Regions from separate parts of the Ornithinimicrobium cryptoxanthini genome, predicted to be linked through region 1. Evidence: riboswitches for the same ligand, from Rfam matches in the RefSeq annotation. Region 1 holds a riboswitch; each other region holds the start of a gene.
The links. Region 1 has a riboswitch for cyclic di-AMP ahead of NF557_RS08130 (C40 family peptidase). Riboswitches for the same ligand answer to the same signal wherever they lie in the genome.
Positions count from the first base shown of each region.

Region 1 (2,192 bases):
CACAGCACACTCGGTCTTCCTCCAACAGGCGGACGACCCCATCGTCTGGTGGGACTGGGACCTGCTCGTCACCGAGCCAGACTGGCTGGAAGAGCCACTCGACGCCGCGGTGAACCCGGCGATGGACTGGACCCCGGTGGCCACGTTCCTGCAGGTCGCGGTCGACATGGCAGTCGGCAACGACTTCGACCAGGACCACGGACATCTTTACGGGACGCAACCGTTGAGTGCGTGGTATGCCGTGGTGCAACCGGAGGGGTGGGACGCCGAGCGGCTGGAGTCGCTGCGCCAACGACTAGAAGAGGTGGAGCGCTGACCGATGCCCGAGGACCTGGTCGTGTCCGTGGCGTCGGGCCAGTCAGTCGGATCGAGGCTTCGGTGGCGAGGCTCGCCGGAGCCAGCCGCCGCCGTAGAGTGCCCACAGGACGAGAAGTGGCTGGAGGAAGAGCCGCGCCAGCGCACGGCATACTCGGCCAGTTCCATCCGGTGAGGAGCCTCAGCGGTGCTTTGGTCCAAGAAGGAGTCCTCATCCTCAGGGGTAGGCTGAGGACGAACCGGGCATCGGGCTGGCCCGGTTGTCGACGGTGAGCGAACCACCGTGGGCGTGGGCGATCTGTCAGGCGATGGCCAGCCCGAGCGGACGAAGCGTCCGCATACAGGCTCGCAGTCAGCGATAGGACTGCCACGGCCGTCACCCTGCACCTCGAGGTGGGCCGAAATACCGCTCGAGGACAGGGTCACCGTGACCATGCTGTTTCGAGTTTCAGGCGCGACCAGCTGCCATCAGCCCGGAGGCGTAGTTGATGCCGCTGATCTTGGAACCGTCCCAGCTGGACCAGTCGCGGAGGGAGTGGATGACCTGCCCGCCCCCGAGGTAGATGGCTACGTGGAAGATGCCAGAGGGGGAGCCGTTGCTGCTGTAGAAGAGCAGGTCGCCTCGTTGGATCTCGGAAAGGGAGACCCGGCTCGTGGCGTGGTACTGGGCTTCGCTCCCGTGCGGGATGCTGATGCCGGCGGCACGGAAGGCCGCTGTGGTGAAGCCGGAGCAGTCGTAGGCACCGCCGCTGTTCGATCCCCAGCTGTAGGGAAGTCCCAGGTTGGCCTGTGCCCAGGCGATGGCTGCCTCGGCGCCTTGGCCACCGACGGGGGCCACGGGTGCAACCGGCTCGGCCGGCGCCTCCTGCCGGGACTCCGACCGGCTGCCCGCGCTGTCTTCCTCGCGGGTCTGCGCGGCGGAGACCCCCGCGTCACTGAGATTCTCGGAAGCCGGCGCGGTGCTCTCGTTCGCCACCTCCACCGGCTCCGGCTCCGGCTCCGGCTCCGGTGCCGGCTCCGGTGCCGGGGTCACGCCGGTAAAGCCAAGTTCGCCAAAGTGGCTGTGCTGCTCAACGTCATCCGGGGCTGGTGCCGGGAGCGCTTGCACAGGAACGTCTCTGGCCGGCTCGGCGGTCACACGGAGCGAGGCAGCAGAGCTGGGAGTGGAGCTCTGATCGATCACCATCGGGCGCTGAATGCCTTCCGGAGCCGGGAGCGGGTCAGTGCCGATGACACCGAAGGCTGTCGCTGGGGGCGCGGGCACGGAGGTCGCGGCCCCAAGGGCGGCCACGAGCAGGCCGGAGGCCGCCACGGTGGCGGTTCCGGTCACGGGACGGGGCAGGTTGAGTGGGGCGCGGTGGCGCCCGGGTATGCGTCGCTTCACGGGTTTACCTCTCCTGCGCCTGCGGGGTTAGCTGTCGGGCTCGGGCTGGAGTTGCCCGGGAAACGGCCCAGTGTTCGTGAGCCGAACCTTCGCCCCGGAGGAACGCAAGGCGTTCCACTTCATGGGTCCCCCGCTCTTGTCATGCGGACTTCTCGTGTGACCCGCAGCGCTGACAAGACTCGGCGAACGCCCGGGACCCACCAGGGGCAGGTAGGTAACAAAACGATAACGGCCAGGACTCAGTGGAACGCCCTCAGGACCCGAATCATGGTCGTTCTTCATGGAACCTTCATGAAAGCCGGGCAGTGCGTAGGGCACACCGCTGCAGACGGGGGTCTACAGGGCCGGGAGCCACCAGGCGACGGTTGTCCCACGCCCTGGGCCGGGGCTGGTGACCGAGAGATCTCCCCCGTGGGCCTTGACGATGCCGCGGGCAATCGTCAAGCCAACCCCGGAGCCACCGCGCTGTCGGTCGCGGGCGGTGTCGACGCGG
Region 1 is NZ_CP099490.1:1,772,724-1,774,915, reverse strand. Features, by position in the region: gene NF557_RS08135 (alpha/beta-hydrolase family protein) at 1-316, shown strand, start outside; gene NF557_RS08130 (C40 family peptidase) at 764-1,348, opposite strand; cyclic di-AMP (ydaO/yuaA leader) riboswitch at 1,701-1,878, opposite strand; gene NF557_RS08125 (sensor histidine kinase) at 2,036-2,192, opposite strand, start outside.

Region 2 (2,192 bases), 110 kb from region 1:
GGGGCGGGTGAGGATGTCGATGGACAGCCTCACCCGCCCCTCGGCGGTGCGTTCAGGTGATGCGGTGCGTTCAGGTGATGCGGTGCGTTCAGGTGATCAGGGCCGACCGGCCGCGAACAGGCCGGGCGAGTAGTGCATCCCGGTGACCTTGGAGCCGCTGAAGCCGCCGCTCCAGTCCCTCAGCGAGTGGATGACCTGACCATCGCCGAGATAGATGGCGACGTGATAGATGCCGCTCCCCTGGCTGTAGAAGAGCAGGTCACCGCGCTGGATGTTGTCCAGGGAGACCCGGGAGGTCGCGGAGTACTGCGCGGAACTGCCGTGCGGCAGGCTCACGCCGGCTGCGGCATAGGCGGCCTTGACGAAGCCCGAGCAGTCAAAACCCCCGCCGCTGGCCGAACCATAGATGTAGGGCAGTCCGAGGTGGTTGTAGGCCCAGCCGATCGCGGTCTCGGCACCTCCCGAGGGCGCGGGAGCCGGGGCGGGCGCCGGCTCTGGTGCTGGTGCGGGTGCTGGTGCTGGCGCGGGCTTGGGCGCCGGCTCAGGCGCCGCAGCGGGCGCGGTCGAGCGCGCCGTCGAACGGCTTGCCGTCGTCTCGGTGCGGTCCTGCGACGGCGCATCCGCAGCCGCCGTGCTCTCCTCGACCGCCGCGACGGGCTCGGGCTCCTCGACGACCGGCGTGACGCCGACAAAACCCAGCTCGCCCATCGGGGCGACGTCTGCGTCAGCCGGCGCGGCGACAGCCTGGACCGGTCGGTCGATGCGCTGGGTGAAGGTCTGGACGTTGCCGGGCAGGGCCAGGGCTGCGGCGGCGGGGCTCAGTGCGTCGGCAGCGACGCTCAGCGTGTCCGCCTCCGTCATGGGTGTGTCCGGGGCAGCACCGGCAACCTCGGCGCTCAGCACGGGCTCGAGGGCAGCCATGGCCGCCTGCAGGTGATCCTGTGGTTGGGTCGTGGCGACCAGGACCGAGGACGCCAGGATGCCACCCGAAGCGGCCACCGACAGGGTGGACGTCGTCGAGTAGCGGCCCTGGGCCAGGGCTGTCGCGATGCGGCTCGGCGCGCGGTGGCGCCCGCCTGCGGTCAGTCGGGTCACGGCATACCTCTCCAACGCCTGCGGAGTTAGCTGTCGGGCGCGGGCTGGAGATGCCCGGGTCAGACCTGGTGCCAGGTCCAACCTTGGCCCCAAGGGAGAGTCTCTCTCCCGGGGAACGTGGGTTCCCCGCTCTTGTCAGGGGGGTGCAGGGGTCCGAGGTGACGGTGACAAGATTCGGCGTCCGTTCCTCGCGGCCAGTCGTGCGACGGGCTCCAACGACGGTACCGGACCTGGCGACAATTGTCACAATCTGGTAACGGCGCGCCACGCTGCCGTGTCGGCTCAGAGTGGGCAGAGTCGGTCGGGGTGCCTGGCAGACTGTGCCGATGATGACCGCCCCGCGGCCCCCGGACGCCGCTGGGGTCCACGCACTGCAGAACCGCACGGTGGGCACCCTGATGAGCAGCCAGGTGCTCGGTGGCGTCGGGGTGGCCAGCGGCATCGCCGTCGCGGCGCTGATGGCCGCCGAGATCAGTGGCCGCGACGACCTCTCTGGGCTGGCCAACACCACACAGGTGCTCGGAGGCGCTCTGATCACCATCCCGATCGCCGCGCTGATGGCAGCCCGAGGTCGACGCGTCGGCCTGGTCGCCGCTTATCTGATCGGCACGGTCGGTGCCGCGCTGGCGATCACCGCAGCGGTCCTCGGCAACTTCCCCCTGCTGCTGCTCGGCACGGCTCTGTTCGGCGCCTCCTCGACGGCCAACAGCCAGGCTCGGTATGCCGCGGTCGACCTGGCACCACCCAGGCGGCGCGGACGGCACCTCAGTCTGGTGGTCTGGGCCACCACTGTCGGATCGGTGCTGGGGCCCAACATCCTGGGACCGGGCAAGGCGCTGGCGCAGTCCTTGGGCCTCCCGCCCCTGGCGGGCGCCTGGTTGTTCAGCGCCGCCGGCTTCCTGGTCGCGGCCGTCGTGCTCTCGGTGCTGCTGCGTCCGGACCCGCTCCTGACCGCGCGTGCTCTCGCCGACCACTCGGCAACCGGCCATCCCGTGGTGGCGCCGACGACGGGCACGGTCGCCCAGGTGCCTACGGCCAGGCAGCGAGGCTCGATCGCGCACGGGCTGCGACAGATCCTGGCCTCCCCCGTGCTGCGC
Region 2 is NZ_CP099490.1:1,659,143-1,661,334, reverse strand. Features, by position in the region: gene NF557_RS07645 (C40 family peptidase) at 97-1,095, opposite strand; cyclic di-AMP (ydaO/yuaA leader) riboswitch at 1,096-1,285, opposite strand; gene NF557_RS07640 (MFS transporter) at 1,422-2,192, shown strand, end outside.
Region 2: it holds a riboswitch for cyclic di-AMP, as region 1 does, so the genes downstream of both, NF557_RS07645 (C40 family peptidase) here and NF557_RS08130 (C40 family peptidase) in region 1, are expected to answer to the same signal.

Region 3 (2,192 bases), 1.2 Mb from region 1:
CGCTTACAAGGCGGATGCTCTACCAACTGAGCTACAGGGGCGTGCCGCTGCAGAGCAGCGACGCAGGAGCCGACCACCGCGGCCGGCAACGACGACGATGCTACCTGCCTGTCGGCATACCCACCGCCTTGGCTGGAGCTGGAGCTGCCCGGCGACTCAGCCGATGACGTTGGCGTTCAGGTGCTTCTGCAGGGCGAGGACCGTGCGGTAGTTCATGAAGGTCGAACCGTCGCGGGAGATGCCGAGGTAGTCCTGCAGCGCCGCCTGCGAGTTCGGGCCCCAGATGCCGTCGGGATAAGTGCCGACCTTGGTCTGCAGCGCCCTGGTCGTGATCGGCCCGAAGATGCCGTCCTGGGTGGTGCCGACCCAGCGCTGGATCGCCTTGGTGGTCAGCGGGCCGCGGATCCCGTCGCGCACCAGCGGTGCCATCACCTGCGCGCTGGCGCTGCGCGAGGGAGCGGTGGTCTCACGCGGCGGGGCCGGGGCGGTGGTGCTGGCGCCACCGTTGTCGCGGGTCAGCCCGGCGCGCACAGAGCAGACCGGCCACGCGCCGGGGCCCTGCACTGCCAGCACCTTCTGCGCGACGGCGATCTGCTGGGCCTTGGACGCCTGGTGGGCATAGCTGGCGTACTGCTGGCCGCCGAAACCGACCCAGGTGGGGTGATAGAACTGCAGCCCGCCATAGAAGCCGTTGCCGGTGTTGATGGACCAGTTGCCGCTGGACTCGCACATCGCGACCCGGTCCCAGACCGAGTCGGCGCTCGCGGCAGGCGCGGTCAGGCCGATGCCTGCGGCGGCCGCAGCAGCGGCCACCGTGAAGCCGCCCGCGCGGCGCGCGATCGGGGCGCACGCGAGGGGCGTGCGCGGCTTGCGGTGCTTGGCAGGTGCCATGGACAGATCTACCTTCCTGACGTGTGCCTGCGGGGTTAGCTGTCGGGTTCGGGCTGTCAGGTGCCCGGCCGCCGTGGCGGCTTCACCCCAAGACGTCGGGGGACGTCGATCTGGGTTCCCCGCCCTCGTCACGCGCCCGGACCGTCCGGAGAGGGTCCCCTGGTGACGAGGTGAGGCACTGAGGGGGACACACGCGTCGCGTGCTGCTGGCATGCACTTGTGGGTCCGGGTGGACCGGGTGACAGGCTACCGAGATCGGCAGATCGTGGCTAGGCCTGCTGTGGACAGACCCCGTCGTCGCACGTCAGGGGCGCAGCGTCAGGGGCGCAGCGTCAGGGGCGCAGCGTCAGGGGCGCAGCGTCTGCGGGATGAGATCGCTGAAGGGCGCGTCGGTCCAGGTGGTCGGCCACCAGGAGACCTCGCCGCCGTCGAGCACCATCCACGCCAGCAGCGCGACACCACCGACGAGCAGCAACGTCGCCACGATCTGCGAGGCGATCTGAGAGGGCAGCACGGCGCGCACCAGCGTGCGCGAGCCGCGACGAAGCGCCAGTCCGCCGGGCCCCCACCACGCCATCAGGGTGCCCAGCGCCGTGCCGACCGCGACCGGCACCGGGTGCTCGACCCCGAGCGAGGCCACTCCCATGGCCGTGAGTCCGCCGGCGGTGATGACCGTCGCGGCGAGCGCGAAGGCGATCGGGAGCAGCATCGCCAGGCCGGTCGACAGCACCGCCACGAAGAGGTGCCACGGGCTGGCGATCACCGCCAGCGGCACGTCGGAGCGCCGGCGCCCCGCCTCGTGCCGGCGCAGCACCAGGGACGTCACCGAGTGGTCGACGGTGCGCGCCAGCACCGACCAGATCGCCAGCAGGCCCCACGCCAGCAGAGGCACCAAAGCCGCGAGACCCACGACCGCGACCAGTGCCGTGGCGAGCGTGCCGCTGCGCATCGGACGGCCGATGCGAGGGTCCGGCCGGCGCATCGGCTGACCGAAGCGGTCCGGGGTGTCGTATGGCGACGGGTTGGCGTATGGATCCTGTCCCGGGCCGCCGTAGGGAGCCTGCGGGGCGCCGTAGGGCGCCGGCCCGGATGCGGCATCAGGAGACAGGGCAGGAGCCGTGAGCGGAACCTGCTGGGGGGCCACGCGAGTCTGTGGTGTGGGCGGCACGGGCTGCACCCTGGTCTGCTGCGCCTGCGGGGTGAGGCTCGTCTGGGGAGCGGCCTGCTCGGTTCTGGGCCGGGGCGCGTGCATGGTCAGCGCCTCGGTGACGGGCCGGTGCGCGGCATACAGCTCCAGGGCA
Region 3 is NZ_CP099490.1:616,922-619,113, reverse strand. Features, by position in the region: tRNA gene NF557_RS02885 (tRNA-Thr) at 1-41, opposite strand, end outside; gene NF557_RS17510 (transglycosylase family protein) at 157-891, opposite strand; cyclic di-AMP (ydaO/yuaA leader) riboswitch at 899-1,043, opposite strand; gene NF557_RS02875 (serine/threonine protein kinase) at 1,238-2,192, opposite strand, start outside.
Region 3: it holds a riboswitch for cyclic di-AMP, as region 1 does, so the genes downstream of both, NF557_RS17510 (transglycosylase family protein) here and NF557_RS08130 (C40 family peptidase) in region 1, are expected to answer to the same signal.

Region 4 (2,192 bases), 1.3 Mb from region 1:
TGTCCAGGCGCCAGGTGATGCCCAGCATCAGGATGAAGTCCCAGTTGGAGGTGTGGGGTGCACCGACGAGCACCGTGGGCCGGTCCGGTGCGGGCGCGGTGGACAGTTTCCAGCGGCTGAGCGACCAGAAGGCGCGAGCCGCAAGGCGTCGAATCATGGTCCTACGGTAGTGGCGGGGGGACCCGATGGTCACGAAAGGCCCCCGCCGAGGCGGGGGCCTTTGTGATGCGTGCTAGAACGTGTGGCTCAGACGCGACCGTAGCCGCTCACACCGCTGAAGACGGCGCGCAGCTGGGTCGGGATGCCCGGACGGCCCGAGTCATAGACCATGCCGTTGCCGGCGTAGATGCCGACGTGGTAGGCCGGGTAGCCCCAGAACACCAGGTCGCCGGGCTGCGGGTTGCTCACCGGGGTGGCATAGGACTGCTGGCCAGCCGCGCTGCGGGGGAGGTTGATCCCGACCTGCGCGAAGACGAAGGAGGTGTAGCCAGAGCAGTCGAAGCCGGTGCTCGGGCTGGTCCCGCCGTAGGAGTACATGATGCCGGTGTAGGCCGCCGCGACGCCCAGCACGCCACCGCTGTTGGACACCGGGGCCGGCGCCGGCGCCGGAGCGGCAGCCGCAGCAGGCGCCGGAGCGGCAGCGGGTGCCGGGGCGGCCGCGCGCTCGTTGGTGCGGCTGGCGCTGGACTCGGTCCGCTCCGAGGTCGTGCTGGAGGTGGACTGCGTCGCCTCCTCAGCGGGGGCGGCCGGAGCGGCCTCAACCACGGGCTCGGGCTCTTCGACGACCGGGGTCACGCCGGTGAAGCCGAGGTCGCCGAAGCTGGTCTCGACCTCCTTGGGTGCGGCGATCGCGACGGCCGGAAGGTCGGTGGGCTCGGCCATGACGGGCATGGCGGTCGCGAGCAGGTCAACTGCGCTCAGCGGCGACTGGTCGGCGCTGAGGAGTCCCTCGCTGGCAGCCTTGGCAGTCACGACGGCAGCGACCTCCTCGACGAAGCCCTGCGGGCTGGCCGCGCTGGCGGGCGCCACAGCGGCGGCCAGGAGGCCGCCAGAGGTCGCAACAACAGCGGTCGTCTTGGCCGAGCGGGTGATCGTGGTGCCGGCGGCGGTGAGCCGGCTGGGCGCGCGGTGGCGACCGGTGGGGCGAATGGTCACGGTGTACCTCTCCATGGCCTACGGGGTGAGCTGTCGGGCTCGGGCTGGAGTTGCCCGGAGGCGCTGGCGAGCCAGCATCTCTTAGCCCCAAGGGGCGGTGAAGCCCCAGTGTTGGGTCCCCCGCTCCTGCCAGCGGTAGTTCTCTGAGATCCCAACCGCAGTGACAGGACTCAGCTTCTGCGGCAGGAGCGCCTCCGGGGAGAGGCAGCGAGGTAAACAGTACACACAGGATCTAGCAATTGTCACAATTTGGTAAAGAGCCTGTGGACAACCTCGGTCGGCCGACGGAGGCCAATCGCCGATGACCTGCGGCAACGCCAGCGGGCTTTGCCAGACTCCCAGGGTTCTTGTGAGGGACTTCACAAGCGTCGCTGTGCAACCTCGGCGGGTCCCGGCACGTCTATCAACAGGCACTCGGAGGGCCGGATTCGAGCCCGGCTGCTAGACCGTCTCGACGAAGATGTGAGCGGCCACCGCGCGAGGCAGGGAGACCGCTGCGTCACCCTCCCCGGCCCCGACGACCACGACCCGCTCCCCCTCGACCCGGGCCGAGACGGTCTGTCCGGGTGCCACGCCCGCCTCACCCAGCAGCGCGAGCACCTCAGGCTCCACCTGAGCCGGCTCCCCGATGCGGACCACCACCAGCTCCAGCTCCTGGGCACCCACCAGGGCGTCGACCATGTGCTCACCGGCTGCTCGACCGGTGGTGCCGAACGACGGGTCCAGCTCGGCCAGGCCCGGGATCGGGTTGCCGTATGGCGAGACGCGGGGGTCGTCGATGATCGCCAGGATGCGCTGCTCGACCTGGTCACTCATGACGTGCTCCCAGCGGCAAGCCTCCTCATGGACGTGCGGCAGGTCAAGGCCGATCACGTCCACCAGGAGCCGCTCGGCCAGGCGGTGCTTGCGCATGACACGCACCGCCGTGCGCCGACCATGCGCGGTGAACTCCAGGGTCCGGTCGTCGTGCAGGACTACGAGCCCGTCGCGCTCCATCCGGGCCACCGTCTGCGAGACGGTCGGGCCGGAGTGGTCCA
Region 4 is NZ_CP099490.1:495,149-497,340, reverse strand. Features, by position in the region: gene NF557_RS02330 (1-acyl-sn-glycerol-3-phosphate acyltransferase) at 1-157, opposite strand, end outside; gene NF557_RS02325 (C40 family peptidase) at 247-1,155, opposite strand; cyclic di-AMP (ydaO/yuaA leader) riboswitch at 1,158-1,304, opposite strand; gene NF557_RS02320 (metal-dependent transcriptional regulator) at 1,597-2,192, opposite strand, start outside.
Region 4: it holds a riboswitch for cyclic di-AMP, as region 1 does, so the genes downstream of both, NF557_RS02325 (C40 family peptidase) here and NF557_RS08130 (C40 family peptidase) in region 1, are expected to answer to the same signal.